4 regions of the Micromonospora sp. NPDC047812 genome follow, and region 1 is predicted to be linked to each of the others. Evidence: riboswitches for the same ligand, from Rfam matches in the RefSeq annotation. Region 1 holds a riboswitch; each other region holds the start of a gene.
What was found. Region 1 has a riboswitch for cobalamin ahead of bluB (5,6-dimethylbenzimidazole synthase). Riboswitches for the same ligand answer to the same signal wherever they lie in the genome.
Positions count from the first base shown of each region.

Region 1 (4,898 bases):
CCGGGTTCGGCGCGCTCGTCGTGCTCTGCGCGGTGCTGGTCGGCGCGCCGGTGGCGCTGCTCGCCCTCGCCGGCAACCCGTTGCCCGATCACCTGCCCACCGTCGCGGAGATCGGCTCGACGCTGACCAGCCGCGACGACGGGCGGCTCTTCCTGCGGGCGCTGGCGCTGGCCGGCTGGTTCGGCTGGGCCACGTTCGCCTTCTCCGTCCTGGTCGAACTCTGCGCGCAGGCGCTGCGCCGACCCGCGCCCCGGCTGCCGGGCATGAGTCGCCAGCAACGGGCCGCCGCCGCGCTGGTCGGTTCGGTCGCGCTGATCCTCGCGGCCAGCCCCGCGGCGAGCGCGGCGACGGCGGTCGCCGGCCCGTACGCCCTGCCGGCGGCAGCGGTCGCGACCGCGCAGCCGGCTGTCGCGGAGGCCGCCTGGCCGGGCCCGGCCGCGCACACCTGGTCCGCCTCGGCCGCCCGGCCCGCCCCGGCCGCTCCGGCCGCCCGGCCGCTGTCGGCCGCCCTGCCTGCTCAGCCCCCGACGACTGTCCCGGTTGCACGGCCGGCATCGGCCGCCTCGTCCACGCCGGCCGACCTGTCCGCGCCGGCCGACTCGGACGACGGTGTGGCGGTCTACCGGGTGGCCCGGGGCGACCACCTGGGCGCCGTCGCCCAGCGCTACCTGGACGAGTTCGCCGACTACCGGGAGTTGGCCGAGCTGAACCGGCTCGGCGACCCCGACCGGATCCACCCCGGCCAGTTGTTGAAGCTGCCCGGGGACGCCGAGGACCGGGGGGCCCGCCGGCACGCCACCGGCCGCCTCGTCGCGCGCCCGACCCCGCCCGCTCCCACCCGGCCGGCCCCGCAGCCGGCACCGGGAAAGGTCGCTCCCGAGCGGGCGACGCCGCCCCCGCCGGCCGCCGAAGCCCCGGTGCCGCCCCCGGCGGAGACGGACGCCGGTCATACCCCGACGGTGACGGTGGGAGCCGCCCGGGCCGGCGAACCCGATCGGGTGAACAGGCCCCTCGCGGTCTCCGCCGTCCTGGCGGTGGCGAGCATCGTCGGCGCGCAGATCGGCGCGGTCCTGGGCCTACGCCGCCGACCGGGCCACGTACCGGCCGGCGCGGCTCGGACCACGACCGCCGCCCGCCGTGGCACCGCCGCACGCGGCACCACCACGACCAGGCGCGGCCCGGGTCGCCGGGACATCGGCACCGCCCCGCGCGGCAGCGCGACCGCAGCCGACCGGGGCGGTACGGACACCGGCACCCACGACTCCGCGCACCCGACCGGTCAGGGCTACGCGTACGCCGGCGGCACCGTTCGCGCGGACACGACCGCCCCCGGCACCGGCACCTACGACGGCGGGCTGACCGCTGGCGCCCGCGACGACGATCTGACCGGCCACGGCCGAACCCACCCGGGTTCGTCCCGCGACACACCGATCGGCCGCCACCGCCGCCCCTGACCCACCCACCCCGCTCGCACCCGCCCAACCGATACCGCTCGGGTGATCAAGAGGTTTGGTCACGCAGGGAGATCGAACTCGACTCAAACCTCTTGATCGACATCGGAGGTCGGGAGGGCGCAGGCGCCCGTCAGGGGAGGCGGGTCTCCAGGACGCCGTTGACGACGCGGGTCGGCAGGACCTGCTGGTCGTTGCCGGACGGGCCGTGCACGACCTCGCCGCCGTTGAGGCGGAACGCGCTGCCGTGCCACGGGCAGACCACGCAGGCGTGCCCGTCGATCTCCTGCACCTCGCCCTCGCCCAGCGGGCCGCTCTGGTGCGGGCAGCGCTCCAGCATCACGGTGACCTCGTTGCCGTGCCGGTAGAGGATCACCGAGACGTCGTCGACCTCCCGGGTGATCAGCTTGCGCTCCGGCAGGGCGGACATGTCCGCGATCGAGTGCCAGCCGTCGCTCATCCGGTGCAGCTCGGAGATGCTCTGGTTGACCTGCGCGCCCTGCTTGTACGCCAGGTGCCCGCCGAGGTACGCCCCCATGCTGGCGGCGCCGAGCCCGAGGAAGCCGAGCGTACGGCCGAGGTTGTGCCGGCCGGCCATCCGGGCGGCCACCGAGCCGGCGTAGAACGCCAGGCCGACGCTGTTGGACGCGGCGTGCACCAGGCCGACCCGGCGCTGGTCGCGGGCCAGTGCCGCCCAGTCGTTGAGGCCGGCGACCGCGGCCGGGAGGGCGCTGACGGTGCCCACCGTGCACAGTGTGGTGGCGGCCCGGCGCTGTCCCGGCATGAGGTCCAGCACCGCCGTGCTGATCCACGCGCCGACCGGCACCTGCACCATCGCCGGGTGCAGCGGATGGCCCAGCCACACGCCGTGCAGCAGGTCGCGGACCCGCTGCGGTCGGAGGGTGGCCTGGACGGCGCGCTGCAACCGGTCGCCGACCCGGTCCAGGCCGGATGCCTGCTCGATCTTCGTCAAGAGTGCTCGCACCCGTACCGACTTCCCGGCAGGAGCCGCCGCAAACCGGTCGACGGTGACGGATCCGCTGCCGTACGTGATCAGGCCCCCGCAGAGCCGTAACGGGACGCCCCACCGAGGTCAGCTCTCCCGTGCCGTCCAGCGGTCGTGGTGGATCGCGTCGGCCATCGGGCGCTTCTGTCGCCAGCCGTGCCGGGCCAGGTCGGGTACGGGCTCGAAGTGGGTGACCGGCCCGAGGCAGAGCCACGCCACCGGCCGGATCCCGTCGGGGATGCCGAGCAGTTCGGCGAGCCAGGGCTCGCGGTAGAACGACACCCAGCCCACCCCGAGCCCCTCGGCGGTCGCGGCGAGCCAGAGGTTCTGGATGGCGAGGCAGGTCGAGTAGAGCCCGGTGTCGGCGATGGCGTGCCGGCCGAGCACGGCGGGGCCGCCCCGGGCCTGGTCGTGGGTGACCACCACCGACAGCGTCGACTCCAGGACGCCATCGATCTTGATGCGGGCGAACCGTTCGGCCGCCTCCCCGTCGAGCGTCGCGGCGAACGTGTCCCGCTCGGTGCGGACGTGCTCGTGGAACCGGCGGCGCAGCTCCGGGTCGCGCACGAGGACGAAGTCCCAGGGCTGCGAGTAGCCGACGCTCGGCGCGGCGTGCGCCGCCGCCAGCACCCGGTCCAGCGTCTCCTCGGGCACCGGCGCCCCGGTGAACTGGGCGCGTACGTCCCGGCGGCGGTGGATGACGTCGTACAGATCCAAGGCAGGCTCCCGCTGCGCTCGGCCCACGCCACACCGGACGCGGGCACCGGACGCGAGGCCGGTCTTCGGACTCCCGGATCGACGCCTGGCCGTCCGCCTTCCCGGCCCGGGCGGGCCAGTGGCTGCGCGTACGCGTGGACGGTGGCTCCCCGGTCACCGCGGCGGGCCCGTGCCGGATTCACACCGGCTTCCCGATTCTCCCCGCTCGCGCGGGGCACCTCACATGATCGTGCCATCGGGGATGCTAGCGCCGCCCGGTCCGTTCCGGTCCGACGGGCAGCGCGGGGCACCCGCGGCAGTGGAAATCCGGTCGCGGGCCGCCCGCTCCGGTACCACTGTGGTCCGGGTGTACGCACTCTCCTCCCGCCCGCTGCCGGCCGGCCGACCGGCGACCCGACTGACTCTCGCGCTGGGACAGCCCCGGGCCGTGCCGCCCCCGCTGCTGATGCTGCTGGGCATGCTCTCCACCCAGGTCGGGGCGGCCGTCGCCAAGCAGCTCTTCGGCAGCACCAGCGCCGGCGGTACGACCACGTTGCGGCTCGGCTTCGCCGCGCTCATCCTGCTGGTCCTGGTCCGGCCGGGGCTGCGCCTGGGCTGGCGCACCGCCGGTCTGGTCGGGGCGTTCGGGCTGGCCCTGGCGGTGATGAACCTCGCCTTCTACGCGGCCCTGGAAAGGGTGCCGCTGGGCGTCGCGGTCACCATCGGCTTCGCCGGGCCGCTGCTGGTGTCGCTCGCCGGCAGCCGCCGGCTCGCCGACGTGGCGTGGGCGGCGCTGGCCGGCGGGGGCGTGCTGCTGATCAGCGGGCTCGGCGGGACGGGGGTGGACCGGCTGGGGCTGCTGTGCTGCGTGGCCGTCGCGGTCGGCTGGGCCGGCTACGTACTGCTCGGCAAGGCGGTCAGCGCCCGGGTGCCAGGCAGCCGGGGCCTCGCGCTGGGGATGGCGGTCGCCGCGCTGGCCGTGCTGCCCCTGGGGGTCACCGGCAGCGGTACGGCGCTGCTCGACCCGTGGACCCTCGCGCTGGGCGCGGCGGTGGCGCTGCTGTCGTCGGTGCTGCCGTACTCGGCGGAGATGGCGGCGCTGCGCCGGATGCCGGCCCGGGTCTTCGCGGTCCTGCTCAGCCTGGAGCCGGCGATCGGGGCGCTGGTCGGGCTGGTCCTGCTCGGCGAGCTGCTGGCCTGGCCGCAGGTGGTCGGCGTGGCCTGCGTGGTCGGTGCCGCGCTGGGCGCCACCCTGGTCCGCCCGGACCGGTCCGCCCCGCACTGACGCCTGGCGCCGCCGGCACCGCCGGGGGCATGCTGTCGGGATGGGGGTACGCGTCGAACGCGCCGCGGCGGTGACCACGGTGATCCTGGACCGCCCGGCGGCCCGCAACGCGGTCGACGGGCCGACCGCCCGGGCGCTGGCCGACGCGTTCCGCGCCTTCGAGGCCGACCCCGACGCCTCCGTGGCCGTGCTCTGGGGGGCCGGCGGCACGTTCTGCGCCGGGGCCGACCTGAAGGCCATCGGCACCCCGAGCGGCAACCGCGTCGAGGCGCAGGGGGACGGCCCGATGGGTCCGACCCGGATGACGCTCGGCAAGCCGGTGATCGCCGCGATCTCCGGTCACGCGGTGGCCGGCGGGTTGGAGTTGGCGCTCTGGTGCGACCTGCGGGTGGCCGAGTCCGACGCGGTGCTCGGGGTGTTCTGCCGGCGCTGGGGGGTGCCGCTGATCGACGGGGGCACG
Region 1 covers NZ_JBEYRY010000002.1:1,063,204-1,068,101, forward strand. The annotation lists partial or broken gene AB0883_RS12745 (LysM domain-containing protein) at 1-1,088, shown strand, start outside; gene AB0883_RS12750 (Rieske 2Fe-2S domain-containing protein) at 1,585-2,436, opposite strand; gene bluB (5,6-dimethylbenzimidazole synthase) at 2,545-3,174, opposite strand; cobalamin riboswitch at 3,213-3,411, opposite strand; gene AB0883_RS12760 (EamA family transporter) at 3,521-4,438, shown strand; gene AB0883_RS12765 (crotonase/enoyl-CoA hydratase family protein) at 4,479-4,898, shown strand, end outside.

Region 2 (4,898 bases), 360 kb from region 1:
CGCCCCGGCGAAGGCGCCCCCGGTGAGCGCGGCGACCCCGCCGCCGAAGCCCAGGACGAGGACCGCGACCGCGCCGAGCGACGCCCCCGAGGAGACCCCGAGCAGGTACGGGTCGGCCAGCGGGTTGCGGGTGACGGTCTGCATCACCGCGCCGACGGCCGCCAGCCCGCCTCCCACGGCGGCGGCCCCGAGCACCCGGGGCAGGCGCAGCCGCCAGACGATGTGCTCGCGCAGCAGCGGCACCTCGGCGTGCGGGAGTCCCAGCCGGTCGGCCACGACCGACCAGACCGTCGACACGGGAATGTCGGCCGGTCCGACGGTGACGGCCACCCCGATCGACACGACCAGCCCGGCCAGCAGGGCGACCAGCAGCACCACCAGGCCGAGCGGGTTGGCCGCGCGGACGCCAGCGGGGGCGGCACGGTCGGCGGACCCGAGGGCGGCGCGGTCGGCGGACCCGGGGGCGGCGCGGCGGGTCGGGTCGGGGGCGGTGCGGCGTGCTGGTCCCGGGCCGGCGCGGCGGGCCACGGCGGTCAGCGGTCCGCCCCGGCGGGGAGCTGCGCCACGCCCGCGGCGAGCGCCTCGACGCCGAGCACGACGCGCACCCCGGCGGAGGTCGAGGAGAACGGGATGACGACGAACCGTTGCCGGGCCACCGCCGGCAACTCCTTCAGGCCGGGGTGGCGGGTCAGGAAGGCCCGCTTCGCGGCTGCCGCGTCCCAGCCCGCGTCGACCAGCACGATCACGTCGGGATCGCGGTCCACGACCGCCTCCCAGCTGGTGTCGGCCCAGCCGCCGGTGAGGTCGCCGAACACGTTGCCCACCCCGACCGCCGACATGATCATGTTGGGGCTGCCGCAGCAGGCGCCCACGCTCGGGGCGTCGGTGCCGGCGTCCCACCAGAGCACGGACACGTCCCGCGCGCCACCGATCCGGGCGGCGGCCGTGGCGATCCGGGCCCGCTGGTCGGCGATGAGCTTCTCGGCCCGCTCCGGCACCCCGAAGACGGCCGCCACGTCCCGGATCTCGGCGAACACGTCCTCCACCGTCAGCTTCGCCGGCCGGTGCTGCTTCGGGCACCCGGCCGGCGAGAGGTACGTGCCGATGCCGAGCCCCGCGAGCGCGGCGCGGTCGCCGACGCCCTCGTCGCCGAAGGCGCTGTGGAACGAGGCGTAGACGAAGTCCGGCGCCGCCTCCAACAGCTTCTCCTTCGCCGGGTACTTGTCCGACAGCACCGGCACGGCGGCGTACGCGGCGGCGTGCTCCGGCAGGATCGCGTCGTCCAGGTACGCCGTGCCGGCCATGCGGTCGGCGAGGCCGAGCGCCAGCATGATCTCCGTGGCGGGCTGGTTCAGGGTCACCGCCCGCTCGGGCGGGGCGGCGACGGCGACCGGCGTACCGCAGTTGGTCAGCGCGACCGGGGCGGCGGCCGCCGGGGGCGCCGTGGCCGGGTCGTCCGTGGCGCAGGCGCCGAGCAGGACGACGAGGACGGACAGGGGCGCGGCAACGCGCCGGGACAGGGTGGACCGCACTGCGCGCACGCGCATCGGGACCGCCTTCCAACACCTCGTGGACGGGTCAACGCAGTGCCGTGGCCGGTCTCCTGGCTGACGGGAGGTGCGTCCGTGGCCGGCCTTCCCAGGCGGGTTACGCCCAGTGACCTCGTACGACGAGGGCCGCGAACTTCCCGATCACAGTGGCGAGGGCCGCACCGGTCTTCCACCGGCTTCCCGAGCACCACGGCAGAGTCACCCTAGCCGCCGGCCGCCCCGGAAGTCACGCGACGAACACCATCAGGGACGGTCCGCCGAGGGCTGTCGGGAGGCGCGCCGGTCAGGGCTGCGCGGCGGTCGGCAGGTCGACCACCCGGGTGGCCCAGCGGGCCATCAGCGCCGGGTCGTGGGTGATGAGCAGGACCCCGGCGGCGTGCTGCCGCTGGTAGTCGGTGATGACGGCCGCGAGGTGCGCCTGGGTGGAGGCGTCGAGCATGGCGGTGGCCTCGTCGCAGAGCAGGTAGTCGGGCCGGTGCACGAGCGCGCGGGCGAGGCAGGCGCGTTGCAGCTGCCCGTCGCTGACCGCGTGCGGGCGGCGGGCGAGCAGGTCGGGCGTGAGGCCGACGAGGTCGGCCAGCTCCGCCGCCCGGGCCCGCGCCTGTTCCTCGGGCGTGCCGGTGGCGCGCAGCGGTTCCGCGATGATGTCGGCGAGGCCCAGCCGGGGGTCGGTGGCGGCGCGGGGGCTCTGGAACAGGATCGCGACGCGGGTACGAACGGCGGCGGGCACCCGGTGCCGGGCGCCCGCCACCCGGTGGCCGTCGAGGGTGACGTGCCCGGCCTCGGGGGCGTGCAGCAGGGCCAGCACCCGGGCGAGGGTGGACTTGCCGCTGCCCGAGGGCCCGCGCAGGCCGACCGTCTCGCCGGGCGCGACGCGCAGGTCGACGCCGTCGAGGACGCGCCGGCCGCCGTAGGAGACCGCGACCTCGTGGGCCGCGAGGGCGGTGCTGGTCGTGCCGGCGCTCCCGGCCGTGCTGGTCGTGCCGGCGCTTCCGGCGGTGCTGGTCGTGCCGGCGCTTCCGGCCGTGCTGGTCATGCCGGCGCTCCGAGGGTCAGCGGGTGGTGACAGGCGGCCCGGCCCGGCGCGCCCGCGCAGGGAGCGGGCGGGGTGCGGCAGACGTCGGTGGCGCGGTCGCAGCGCGGGGCGAAGGCGCAGCCGGGCGGCAGGTCGGTGAGCATCGGCGGATGGCCGGGGACGGGCCGGAAGGCCCGCTCGGGCAGGGCATCGAGAAGACCTGCGGTGTACGGGTGGGCGGGCGCCGCGAACAACTCGGCCGTCGGCCGCCGTTCCACGATCCGGCTGGCGTACATGACGGCGACCGTGTCGGCGACCCGGCGGGCGGCGGCCAGGTCGTGGGTGATGAGCAGGACGGCGCCGCCGGCGTCGCAGCGGCGGCGCAGCAGGTCGAGGGTGTGGTCGACCAGGGGCCGGTCGAGGCCCGTGGTGGGTTCGTCGGCGAGCAGCAGCGGCGGGTCGGGGGCGAGGGCGAGGGCGGTGGCCAGGCGCTGGGCCATGCCGCCGGAGAGCTCGTGCGGGTAGCGGTCGAGGTCGGCGGGGTCGAGACCCACCTCGGCGGCGACCCGCTCGGCCGCCGCGGGCGCCTCGCGCCGGGTGTGCCCATGGGCGCGCAGGGTCTCCTCCAGCAGCCGCCGGCCCGTCCGTACGGGGGTCAGGGCGGTGGCGGGGCTCTGCGGCACCAGCCCGACCGCGCGGCCGCGTACGGCGCGGGCGAGGTGGCGCTCGGAGGAGCCGACCAGGTCGACCTGCGCCCCGGCGGGCGGGCGCAGGCGGGCATGACCAGTGACGGTGGCGTTGCCGGGGAGCAGGCCGAGCAGGGCGTGCGCGAGCACCGACTTGCCACAGCCGGACTCCCCGACCACCGCCAGGAGCTCGCCCGGGTGGACGGTCAGGTGCAGGTCGGTGACGGCCTGCACGACGGCGTCGCGGAGCTGGAAGCGGACGGTCAGCCCGTCGACCTCCAGCAGGCCGGGCCGCCCGTCGGCGGCGGTGCCACCCGTGCCGGCGCTGCCGGCGGTCTCGCCGGTGGTGGCGGATCCGGTGGGGCGGGTGGCGGTCCTCCCGGCCGGGGCGGTGGTGTCGGCGGGGGCGGGCTCGCGGGTGGTGGTCACAGGTTCAGCTCCGCTCGTACGCGCGGGTCGAGGCGGTCGCGCCACCGGCCGGTGAGGGCCGCCAGGGCCAGCGTGACGGCGACGAGGAGCAGGCCGGGCACGATGCTGGCCCACCAGGCGCCGGTGAGCAGGGACCGCTGCCCGTCGTTGATCATGTTGCCGATCGAGGCCAGGTGCGGGGGCAGGCCGAGGCCGAGGAAGGACAGCGCGGTCTCGTGCCAGACGGCGTGCGGCACCATCAGCGTGGTGGCCAGGGCCAACCGGGGCAGCACGTGCGGGAGCAGGTGCCGGGTGATCACCCGGGCCCGGCTGGCGCCGCCGGAGATCGCGGCGTCGATGAACGGCCGGGTACGCAGGCTGAGCAGCTCGGACCGGACGATGCGGGCGGTGGAGAGCCAGTGCGTCAGCCCGATCGACAGGATCACCGCGCCCAGGCTCGGCCGCAGCATCGCGACGATGAAGATACCCAGCAGCAGGTGCGGCAGCGCCGCGATGGTGTCGACCACCCGCATCAGCACGCGGTCGACCCAGCCGCCGAGGGTGCCGGCCACCGCGCCGACGAGGCCGCCGATCACGGTGGCGACGAGCGCGGCGACCGCGCCGACGAGCAGCGAGACCCGCAGGCCGTAGAGGCTGCGGTGGGCCACGTCGCGGCCGAGGTCGTCGGTGCCGGCCGGGTGCGCCCAGGAGGGCGCCAGCCGGGTCCGGGCCAGGTCCACCGCGCTCTCGTCGAGCGGCCAGAGGACGGGGGCGAGGAGGCAGGCCAGGCCCGCGCCGACGAGCACGGCCCAGGCGACGGCGGCGCCGACCCGGCCCGTACGCGGCTTCGGCCGCCGGACCCGCAGGGGCAGGGCGAGGTCAGTCATCGAGGCGTACCCGGGGATCGGCGGCGGCGTAGGCGAGGTCGGTGCCGAGGTTCGCGGCCAGCACCACGACGGTGGTGGCCAGGGTCGTGGCGGCCAGCAGCGGGAAATCGCTGCCCAGCGCGCCCTGTACGGTGACCGCGCCGAGGCCGGGCAGGGAGAACACGGTCTCCACCAGGACGGCGCCGCCGATCAACTCCGGCAGGTGGGTGCCGACGAGGGTGAGGAACGGCAGCAGCGCGGTACGCAGGGCGTGGCCGAACAGCACGGTGCGGCCGGGCAGGCCCCGGGCCCGGGCGGCGAGGACGTGGTCGTCGCGGAGGCTGTCGGCGACGGCGTCCCGGATGAACAGGAC
Region 2 covers NZ_JBEYRY010000002.1:700,321-705,218, forward strand. The annotation lists gene AB0883_RS10960 (iron chelate uptake ABC transporter family permease subunit) at 1-528, opposite strand, end outside; gene AB0883_RS10965 (ABC transporter substrate-binding protein) at 534-1,547, opposite strand; cobalamin riboswitch at 1,576-1,757, opposite strand; gene AB0883_RS10970 (dipeptide/oligopeptide/nickel ABC transporter ATP-binding protein) at 1,834-2,586, opposite strand; gene AB0883_RS10975 (ABC transporter ATP-binding protein) at 2,583-3,680, opposite strand; gene AB0883_RS10980 (ABC transporter permease) at 3,677-4,546, opposite strand; gene AB0883_RS10985 (ABC transporter permease) at 4,539-4,898, opposite strand, start outside.
Region 2: linked by a shared signal. The riboswitch ahead of AB0883_RS10965 (ABC transporter substrate-binding protein) and the one ahead of bluB (5,6-dimethylbenzimidazole synthase) in region 1 are both predicted to bind cobalamin.

Region 3 (4,898 bases), on a different contig from region 1:
AACCGCGTGCTCTATGAGCGGTACGGCGGTCAGGTCCGCCCGATCGAACCCTGATCAGCCGGGACGAGGGCTTCCAGGCGTCGGGGGAGAAGGTGAGGCTCGCGGTCGGGCGGGCCGAGTCTCCGTGAGCTCCCGGAGAACACCCGTTCGAGCGCTCCACCGAACCCGCGCCTGGAAGCCAGGATCCGCGATGTGGTCGGCCTGTACCTCGACCCACCAGACAAGGCCGCAGCACGGGCGGCGCCGCCCGACGCTAGAGGGGAACCACGTACTGGATGAACCCGCGGTTCTCGGCGACCTGATCGTAGAGCCGCCGGGCTGTGCGGTTGTCTTCCCTCGTGAGCCAGTACAGCCGATCACAGCCCTGGTCGCTCGCCCACGCTTCGACGGCCCTGATCAGCGCACGGGCGACACCCCTGCCGCGCGCCTCGGGAGCCGTGAACAGGTCCTGCAGATAGCAGACGTCGGGCGACGTCGTGCTGGCGTGGACCAGGAAGTGGGCGATGCCGACCAGCCGGCCGTCCAACCGCGCCCCGAGCGCACGCACTCTGTCGCCGCGCTGGAACTCCTGCCAGGCCCGGTCGTACCGATCCGCGGGCCAGGTGCGGCCGTAGAAGGCGTTGTAGCCGCAGAACAACTCCTCCCACCCGGGGCGGTCGTCCGACTGGAGCGGGCTGACGCTGACCATCGCTTCCTTCCTCGTCCGGGAACGCGCAGGTGTGACCCGGTGTCGCAGACATCGGCGTGAAGGAATCCTAGCCTCGCAACACCAGTGCTTGCGCAGCTCGGCTGCCGACCGGTGGTCAGCCCGGCGAGGTTCGACGCCCTGGGGGGAGGAAACCTTCAGATCTCAGATCAAAAGACGTAGACATCTTTCATGTTCTATCGATGTCCCGCTATATTGCCGAGCAGTGTCGATCTCTCCCGATGACGAGGTGCACATGTTCGACAACCCGACGCTTCGGCGGCGTACCCTGTTGGCGGCCGTCGCCGGCGCCGCGGCCGTCCCCATCGTCGCCGGCCCCGCGTGGGCGGCGTTGCCGAAGGTCTACATCGATCCGGGCCACGGCGGCACCGACCCCGGCGCGGTCGGCAACGGGCTGCAGGAGAAGGCCCTGACGCTCGACATCTCCCTGCAGCTGCGCAACATCCTGCTGGCCAACTGGGGCGTCGACGTCCGCATGTCCCGGACGACCGACATCACCCGCAGCCTGGCGTACCGCACGGACGACGCCAACGCGTGGGGCGCGAACCTGCTCGTGAGCGTGCACATCAACTCCGGCGGCGGCACCGGCTTCGAGAGCTACCGGTACCCGACGGCGGGCGCGGCCACCGTCAACCTGCACAACGCGCTGCACCCGAGGGTGATCGGCGCCATGCGGACGATCGGCGGGGTCACCGACCGGGGGCTGAAGACCGCGAACTTCCACATGCTGCGCGAGGCGGCCATGCCCGCGGTGCTGACCGAGAACCTCTTCATCGACAGCGTCGCCGACTCGAACCTGCTCAAGCGGGCGGACTTCATCACCGCCGTCGCCCGTGGGCACGCCGAGGGCATCGCCGCCTACCTCGGCCTGGGCGCACCCAACCCGCCCACGGGCGGCACCATCGTGGACAACGCCACGGCGGGACGGTTCACGGCGAGCACCAACTGGGGCACCTCCTCGTACTCGGCCCAGCGCTACGGGGCCGACTACCGCTTCGCCAACCCCACGCCCGCCAGCGACGCCGCCTGGTTCAAGGTGAACATCCCGACGGCCGGCGACTACCGGATCGAGGTACGCCACCCGGCCGACCCCGGCTACAACAGCGCGGCCCCGCACGTCGTCGTCACCGCCTCGGGCAACCGCACGGTCAACGTGGACCAGCGCTCCAGCGGCGGCGTGTGGCGCTCGCTGGGCACCTTCGGACTGGCCGCCGGTGACCGCAACCTGGTCGCGGTGAGCCGGTGGACCAGCACCCCCGGTTACGTGGTGGCCGACGCCGTCCGGGTCACCAAGGTCTGACCGCACCGCCTGGGAGCGGACCGGGATCGTGTGACCACAGGATCCCGGTCCGCTCGCACGTCGGTGCCAGTCGTGGAATCCGCGCGCCTGGCAGACCGGGACCGCGCCGCCGGTACGGACCGACAGGTCCTCGGCGTCGCGCCGCGCGACCCGGACCGTGGTGGAGCGCGATCCGGGCCAGCGCGCTCAAAGCGCCTGTGGTGTCCGACCGTACCGAGCGGACGACAGTCCTCCGAGCCGGCGCGGGCGGACATCGACGTCGACGCGGGCCGGCGATCGACGGGCGTCACCCGGACCGCCGACGACACGCCCGAGACCGACATGTGGGGTGTGACAACGGCGCCAACCCTATATATGGTGTCGGCGCAGCTGGTTCGGCCGCTCATCCGGAGCGGTCGAGGCAAGAGGGAACCCGGTGGGAATCCGGGACTGCCCCGCAGCGGTGAGTGGGAACGACCGCCGTCATCAGCACTGGGCCGCCAGCGGCCTGGGAAGCGACGGCCAGTAGGAGACCGGCGAGCCCGGTCGCGCCCGCGAGTCCGAAGACCTGCCAGTGCGCCGTACGCCCGCATCCGGGTGCGCGGCGGTCCGAGGCCGCGTGGGACGGCCGACGCCATCCCGACGCGTGCCCTGCGCGCGTCGTCGTCGGTGTCCGCTCCCCGCGTGCCCAGGAGTTCCGTCTGGGATCAAGGCTCGCGAGGAGTGAGTGGTGACAGTCACCGAGGTTGTTCCGGCCGACGGCACGGCGGTCGACGATGCGGCCGTGGCGGGCCAGCGGCGGCCGCAGATGCGGGTCCGCAAGCGTGACGGCGGCACCGAGGCGGTCGACGTCAACAGGATCGTCCGGGCGGTCGAGCGGTGGGCCGACGACCTCGCCGACGTCGACCCGCTGCGGGTGGCGACCCGGACGATCAGCGGCCTGTACGACGGGGCGACGACGGCCGAACTGGACCGGCTGTCCATCCAGACCGCCGCGGAGATGATCGGTGAGGAGCCGCAGTACTCGCGGTTGGCCGCCCGCCTGCTGGCCGGGTACGTCGACAAGGAGGTCCGCCGGCAGGGCATCGGCTCCTTCAGTGCGGCGATCCGGCGCGGCCACGCCGAGGGCCTGATCGGCGACGACACCGCGGCGTTCGTCGCCGCCCACGCGAGCGCCCTCGACGCCGCCGTCGATCCGCGCGGTGACCTGCGCTTCGAGTACTTCGGGCTGCGCACGGTCTACGACCGGTACCTGCTGCGCCACCCGACGAGCCGGCTGGTGCTGGAGACCCCGCAGTACTGGCTGCTGCGGGTGTCCTGCGGCCTGTCGCAGGCACCGGACGAGGCGATCGAGTTCTACCGGCTGATGTCGAGTCTGGCGTACCTGCCGAGTTCGCCGACGTTGTTCAACTCCGGCACCCGGCACACCCAGATGTCCTCCTGCTACCTGGTCGACTCCCCGCGCGACGAACTCGACTCCATCTACCAGCGGTACGCGCAGGTGGCGAACCTGTCGAAGTTCGCCGGCGGGATCGGCATCGCGTTCTCGCGGGTCCGCTCGCGGGGCGCGCTGATCAGGGGCACCAACGGGCAGTCAAACGGGATCGTGCCGTGGCTGCGGACGTTGGACGCCTCGGTGGCGGCGGTCAACCAGGGTGGTCGGCGCAAGGGCGCGGCCTGCGTCTACCTGGAGCCGTGGCACCCGGACGTCGAGGAGTTCCTCCAGCTGCGCGACAACACCGGTGAGGACGCCCGGCGCACCCACAACCTCAACCTGGCCAACTGGATCCCGGACGAGTTCATGCGGCGGGTGGAGGCCGACGGGGTGTGGTCGCTGTTCGACCCGGACGTGGTGCCGGAGCTGCCGGACCTGTGGGGGGAGGAGTTCGACGCGGCGTACCGGGCCGCCGAGGAGCAGGGCCGCTACGTGCGGCAGGTCCCGGCGCGGGAGCTGTACGGGCGGATGATGCGCACCCTCGCCCAGACCGGCAACGGGTGGATGACGTTCAAGGACGCCGCGAACCGGTTGTGCAACCAGACCGCCGAGGCGGGCAACGTGGTGCACCTGTCCAACCTGTGCACCGAGATCGTCGAGGTCTCCAGCGACGCCGAGACCGCCGTGTGCAACCTCGGTTCGGTCAATCTCGCCGCCCACCTGGGCGCGGACGGCATCGACTGGGAGCGGCTGCGCGCCACCGTCCGCACCGCCGTGACGTACCTCGACCGGGTCATCGACATCAACTACTACCCGACGGCGCAGGCGGCGGCGAGCAATCCCCGCTGGCGTCCCGTCGGGCTCGGCCTGATGGGCCTGCAGGACGTGTTCTTCGCGCTGCGGCTGCCGTTCGACTCCCCGGCCGCCCGGGAGCTGTCCACCCGGATCAGCGAGGAGCTGTACCTGACCGCCCTGGAGACCTCCGCCGACCTGGCGCGCCGCGCGGGCGCCCACCCGGCGTACGGGCAGACCCGGGCGGCGCGCGGGCAACTGCAACCCGACCTGTGGGGCGTCACGGGAACCCAGACGGCGAGGTGGAGCGCGCTGCGGGAGCGGGTCGCCGCGTACGGGCTGCGCAACTCGCTGCTGGTGGCGATCGCGCCGACCGCCACCATCGCCTCGATCGCCGGTTGTTACGAGTGCATCGAGCCGCAGGTGTCCAACCTGTTCAAGCGCGAGACCCTGTCGGGGGAGTTCCTCCAGGTCAACACCGCCCTCGTGCGGGAGTTGAAGGCGCGTGGCCTGTGGACGGAGCGGATCCGCTCGGCGATCAAGCGCGCCGAGGGCTCCGTGCAGGACGTCGCGGAACTGCCGGCCGAGGTGCGGGAGCTGTTCCGCACCGCGTGGGAGCTGCCGCAGCGGGCGCTGATCGACCTGGCCGCGGCCCGCGCCCCGTACATCGACCAGTCGCAGTCGCT
Region 3 covers NZ_JBEYRY010000004.1:199,340-204,237, reverse strand. The annotation lists gene AB0883_RS18755 (SIS domain-containing protein) at 1-54, shown strand, start outside; gene AB0883_RS18750 (GNAT family N-acetyltransferase) at 254-688, opposite strand; gene AB0883_RS18745 (N-acetylmuramoyl-L-alanine amidase) at 912-2,006, shown strand; cobalamin riboswitch at 2,360-2,576, shown strand; gene AB0883_RS18740 (ribonucleoside-diphosphate reductase subunit alpha) at 2,794-4,898, shown strand, end outside.
Region 3: linked by a shared signal. The riboswitch ahead of AB0883_RS18740 (ribonucleoside-diphosphate reductase subunit alpha) and the one ahead of bluB (5,6-dimethylbenzimidazole synthase) in region 1 are both predicted to bind cobalamin.

Region 4 (4,898 bases), on a different contig from region 1:
GGTCGCGACGGTCGGCTTGCCGTTGATCCGGCAGACGAATGCCAGCCCCCAGCGCTGGGTGCCGGTCACCGTGAAGCCGGCGCCCTGGAGGGCGGCCACCCCCGTGGCCGGGTCGCCCGGGGCGCAGGCGACCTGGACGCCGCCGCCGAGCGCGGCGAAGTCCACCACGACGGTGACGCCGGAGGTGCCGGTGCAGGCGGCGGCGTGCGCGGCCCGTGGGGCGGGTTCGACGGCGGTGAGGGCGACGGTGGCGACGGCAGCGGCCAGCAGGCCGGCGAGCCGTGCGCGCACGGTGGATCGGTGACGGAACACGGTTCCTCCTGGAATCGGGTGAGCGACGGGACGGGTCACGGGCAGGCGGGGACTGGCGTGCCCGGGGTGGCGCCGGCCGCGGACAGCCGGGCGTACCCGGTGCCGGTCAGGCCGAGGACAGCCTGGCCGGTGGCCCGGGCGGCGGTGCCCGGGTCGAAGGTGGCGCCGTCGAAGTCGACCGCCCCCCGGTCGGCCGGTGCCCCGGCGCAGCCGACCTGGAGTCCGGCGAGGAACACCCGCGCCCGTGCCCAGGCCAGCGGTCGGTGACCGTCGTGCAGCGCCTGCGCGGCGAGGCCGGTGCTGTTGGCGTTCGGGGTGCCGGCGGCGTTGGCGAAACCGCCGTCGGCGCGCTGCACGGAAAGCAGCCAGTGCAGCCCCGCGGTGGCGTCGGTCGGGCGGTCGGTGGCCCGCAGCGCCTGCACCGCGAGCGCGGTGGCGTCCACGTCGGAGGTGCAGACCGGTTGCGCGGGCAGCGCCGGGTAGCCGCCGTCCGGGCAGCGGGTGCCCGCGAGCCAGGCGGCGGCCGCCGGGGGCGCGCCCTGCGCGGTGCGGTCCAGGGCGAGGAGGGCGAAGGACTGGCTGAACGTGTTGCTGTAGTCCCCGTACGCCGACCGGTCGGTGAACCGGCCGCTGGGGGCCTGCAACGAGCGCAGCCGGGCGATCAGGTCCACGCCGCCGACGCCGGTCGGGTCGCCGCCGCGTACCTGGACGGCGAGGGCGAGCTTGGCGGTCGCGCCCGCGTACGCCTCGGTCGTGCCGTCGCCGACGTAGGTGTCGCGGATGTCCGGTCGGGTGACCCAGGCCAGCGCCCGGGCCCCCGAGTCGTCGGCGACGCCGGCGGCGGCGAAGGCGAACACGGCGTCGAGGGTCAGTCCCTGGTCGGGATAGGCGACGCCGTCGAAGACCACCTCGAAGCGTTCGCCGTCGACGAGTTGCCGGGCCAGCCAGCCGGCCGCGGCCTCCGACCGGCCGACCCCGGCGGGCGAGGTGGGGGAGACGTGGGCCGATGCCGGTGTCGCGAGGGTGAGGGCGGTGAGCACACCGCAGAGCAGGGCGAGCAGGCGGTGCCGGCTCAGGCGGACGACCATCGGAAGCGCCTTTCCGGCCCGGCGGTCGTCAGAAGCCCGACGACCGCCGCAGCACGGGGTCGACCGGGACTCCGACCCGTGGGCCACGACGGGTGGGGGAGCGGATTCCGCGCGTACGTCGGGTATTCGGGCTTGCCGTCAGAGGTGCATCTCGACGGCCTACCGTTGCGGGCCAGCGCCGGACTTCGACCGGACTTCCCCCATACATACGCGCTGATGGAGTTGTGGCGTCAGTCTGGCCGCGTACGCGCTCCCGTGTCAATGCGTCGTCCACTGCGGACGCTCTGTGGCCGTCGGCGGGGCGGTCGCCGACCGCGGGCGCGTCCGGTCCGGGTCCAGGTGGTCCATCCGGTGACCACGGTCGGTCGCCAGCGGTCGCGTCGCCCCTCAAGATCTCAGCTCGTGTCCGCTCCGCGTAAGTCCTAGCTGTCACGCTGCGACACGCGGGGGTGAAGTCTGCCCACTCGCAGCGACCCACAGCGGAACCGTCCGCACCGCCACCGCCACACGCTGACGCGATGGTCCCCGAATCGGGGCCACAGGGATGTCGCCCACCGCCAGGAAGCGCGTGTCATCCGAGTCCACCCGGCCCGTCCCATCAGCACCGTCGAGGGCGTGCTACGAGTGCCGACGCCGACGCGGCGACCGACGCGGCTTCGGGCCGTACCGGCCGGGCGGAACCGAGCCTTGACACCAATGGAGTTCGATCCCCTAATATCCAAGATCCCAGATGCACGCGGGCTCGCTGGTTCGCCGCCCGAAGGGGTTGGTCAGCCCGTCCCGAACCAGCGGCCCGGAACTGAGCAGAAGTCACAGTCGGCGGTCTCCCCGGTGCGGATCGTTCGTCATCCATCGTGAGCAAGGGGCCGAATGCAGACGTTCGACGAAACATCGCCGGGGGATGGGGCGGCGTCGCGTGGCATCGACCGTCGCCATCTGCTCGGCCTGGTCACCGCCACGCTGGCGGCCGGCATCATTCCGGAGGCGTGGCTCGCGGAAGCCGCGTACGGCGCGACGCCGAGATGGAACCGGCCGTTCGACAAATGGGTCCCGATCACGTCCTCGTACGGGATGCGGACAGATCCGATCACCGGCCAGTCCAGGATGCACAACGGCACGGACTACAGCTACTCGGGGATCCTCGGCTATCCGATCCGTTCGATCGCGGCGGGCACGGTGACCAGCGTCTCGTACAGCGCGAGCGGCCTCGGCCACAACGCCACCATCACGCACGCCGATGGTTGGCGGAGTGTCTACGGGCACATGCGGGAGGCTCCCAGAGTCGGGACGGGCGCGCAGGTCGCCGCAGGCCAGCACATCGGCAACGTGGGATCCACCGGCCACTCCACCGGCCCGCACCTGCATCTTGAGATCTTCCAGCCGAACGGTCAGCGAGTTGACCCCGAGTCGGTTCTCACGGGTGCCCCGTACGCCGGGGCCCCCGGATCTCCCCCCGAGATCGTCACTAAGGATGGACTGATGTACCTCATCTGGAGCACCGGCGGCACCGGCTACCTGGTCACCCCCAACCGCGTCATCGGGCTGCGGTCGATGGCGCACTACAACCTGTTCAAGCGGATCATCAACTCGAACCAGGCCGCCGCCCAGCCTGAGGTCTTCAACGCGCTGGAGATCGACCAGATCAACGCGTACCTCAACGGGACCGTGCCTGCCTGATCCATCCCGGGGGTGACCTCGGAGACGCCCGGCCGGCTCGCTGCATCAGAAGCGGGCCGGCCTCCGGCACCTCATGGTTGACCGCTCGGCCGGCCGGCAGCACGACCTGGACGCCCGGATCGGCGGCACAGGTGCCGATCCGCCTCACATTTGCCACTGCCGCCGGGGCCGGTCAACCGCTCCCCGTCGCCGGCGACCGCGCACGGCCAGGGGCGGGAACGGTCGTCGGGCGGCCCTGGGATACTCGCCCCATGCGGCCCCGACTCCCCAAGCTGACCCGCAGGCCGCGCCCGGCCGCTCGCCGGCGTACGCGCTGGCTGCGTCGCGCCGTCGGCGCGGCCGTCGTCGGCGCGGTGCTCCTGACCGGCGGCACCGTGGCCAGCGTGCACTGGATCCGCGGCGGGGCGGACGGGCACATCTTCACCGAGCGGGACGTCCCGGAGGCGCCGGTCGCCCTGGTGCTGGGCACCAAGGTCCACCCCGACGGGACCCCGTCGCCGTTCCTCACCGGCCGCCTGGAGATCGCCCGGCGGCTGCTCGCCGCCGGCAAGGTACGCGCCATCCTGCTCTCGGGCGACAACATGAACCCCGACTACGACGAGCCGGCCGCGATGCGGCGCTGGCTGGTCGACAACGGCGTGTCGGCGACGAGGGTGGTGCTGGACCCTGCCGGCTTCGACACGTACGACTCGTGCGCCCGCGCGAAGCGGGTCTACGGGGTGGAACGGGCGACGGTGGTGACCCAGTCCTTCCACCTGCCTCGCGCCGTGACGGTGTGCCGGCGGCTCGGCGTCGACGCCAACGGGGTCGGCGACGAGACCGCCCGCCGGTACGACAGGACGTGGCGGATCAGCTCCACCCGTGAGTACGGCGCCTGCGTGAAGGCCACCCTGGACCTCCTCTCCGGCCGCGATCCGGTGCACCTCGGGCGCCGCGAGACCGGGGTGCAGGACGCGCTGCGCGACGCGTGAGACCCGTGGCCTGGAGCGCACGCGCCGCCACGGCATGGGTCCGACGTCGGCTGCCCGGGCACTCGCCGTCGAGCCGATAGCCGTCGCACCCGGCAACCATGAGCGCGGCGGCACGCCAGATCGCCCACCCGCGAATCGCCCACCTGCACGTCGCCCGGCCGCCGAAACGCGCCGAGGGCACCGCGTCTTCCGGGCCTACGCCGTGCCCCTGGCCGTCGATTGGAAGATCACGACCGCAGCGACGCACCACACAGGACGGAGGGGCGAGCACCCGGGCGGGACTGTGTGACACTCTGCGGGTGACGTCGCCTCCTCCGCCGAGCGAGCCCGGCCAGCCGACCTCCACGCCACCAGCGCCCGGGGCCCCACCACCGATGTCGCCGCCACTGCCACCACCGCCACCGCTGCCACCGTCGCCGCCGAAGACCAACACGCCCCTGATCATCGGTGTGGTCGCTGCGGTGCTGGCGCTCTGCCTGATCGGCGTCTGCGGGGCCGCACTGGTCGGGGTGGGCCTGATCAGGGCCAATGGCGGCCAGCAGGGCCAGCCCGCGGCGAGACCCCTGCCCGAGCCGATCGGGACGACGAGGGAGCTTCCGCGCGAGCCGGCGTACTCGCCGCCGCCCATCCTCCCCACGACGCAGGCGGCTCCGCCCCCGCCGCCGGCGAGGATCGGGCAGTGCATCGCCGTCAGCGTGACGGGCAGCTTCCAGGGCATCGGCAACTGCAACGGCAGCATCGGCACCTACCGGGTCGTCTCGGTGGACTACGCCCAGGGCCAGTGCGCCGACCCCGGTTCGGCGTACCTCACCGAACGCGGCTATCGGCTCTGCCTGGAGCGCCACCTGGT
Region 4 covers NZ_JBEYRY010000005.1:315,281-320,178, forward strand. The annotation lists gene AB0883_RS21250 (hypothetical protein) at 1-312, opposite strand, end outside; gene AB0883_RS21255 (peptidase) at 348-1,400, opposite strand; cobalamin riboswitch at 1,500-1,647, opposite strand; gene AB0883_RS21260 (peptidoglycan DD-metalloendopeptidase family protein) at 2,271-3,077, shown strand; gene AB0883_RS21265 (ElyC/SanA/YdcF family protein) at 3,329-4,048, shown strand; gene AB0883_RS21270 (hypothetical protein) at 4,423-4,898, shown strand, end outside.
Region 4: linked by a shared signal. The riboswitch ahead of AB0883_RS21255 (peptidase) and the one ahead of bluB (5,6-dimethylbenzimidazole synthase) in region 1 are both predicted to bind cobalamin.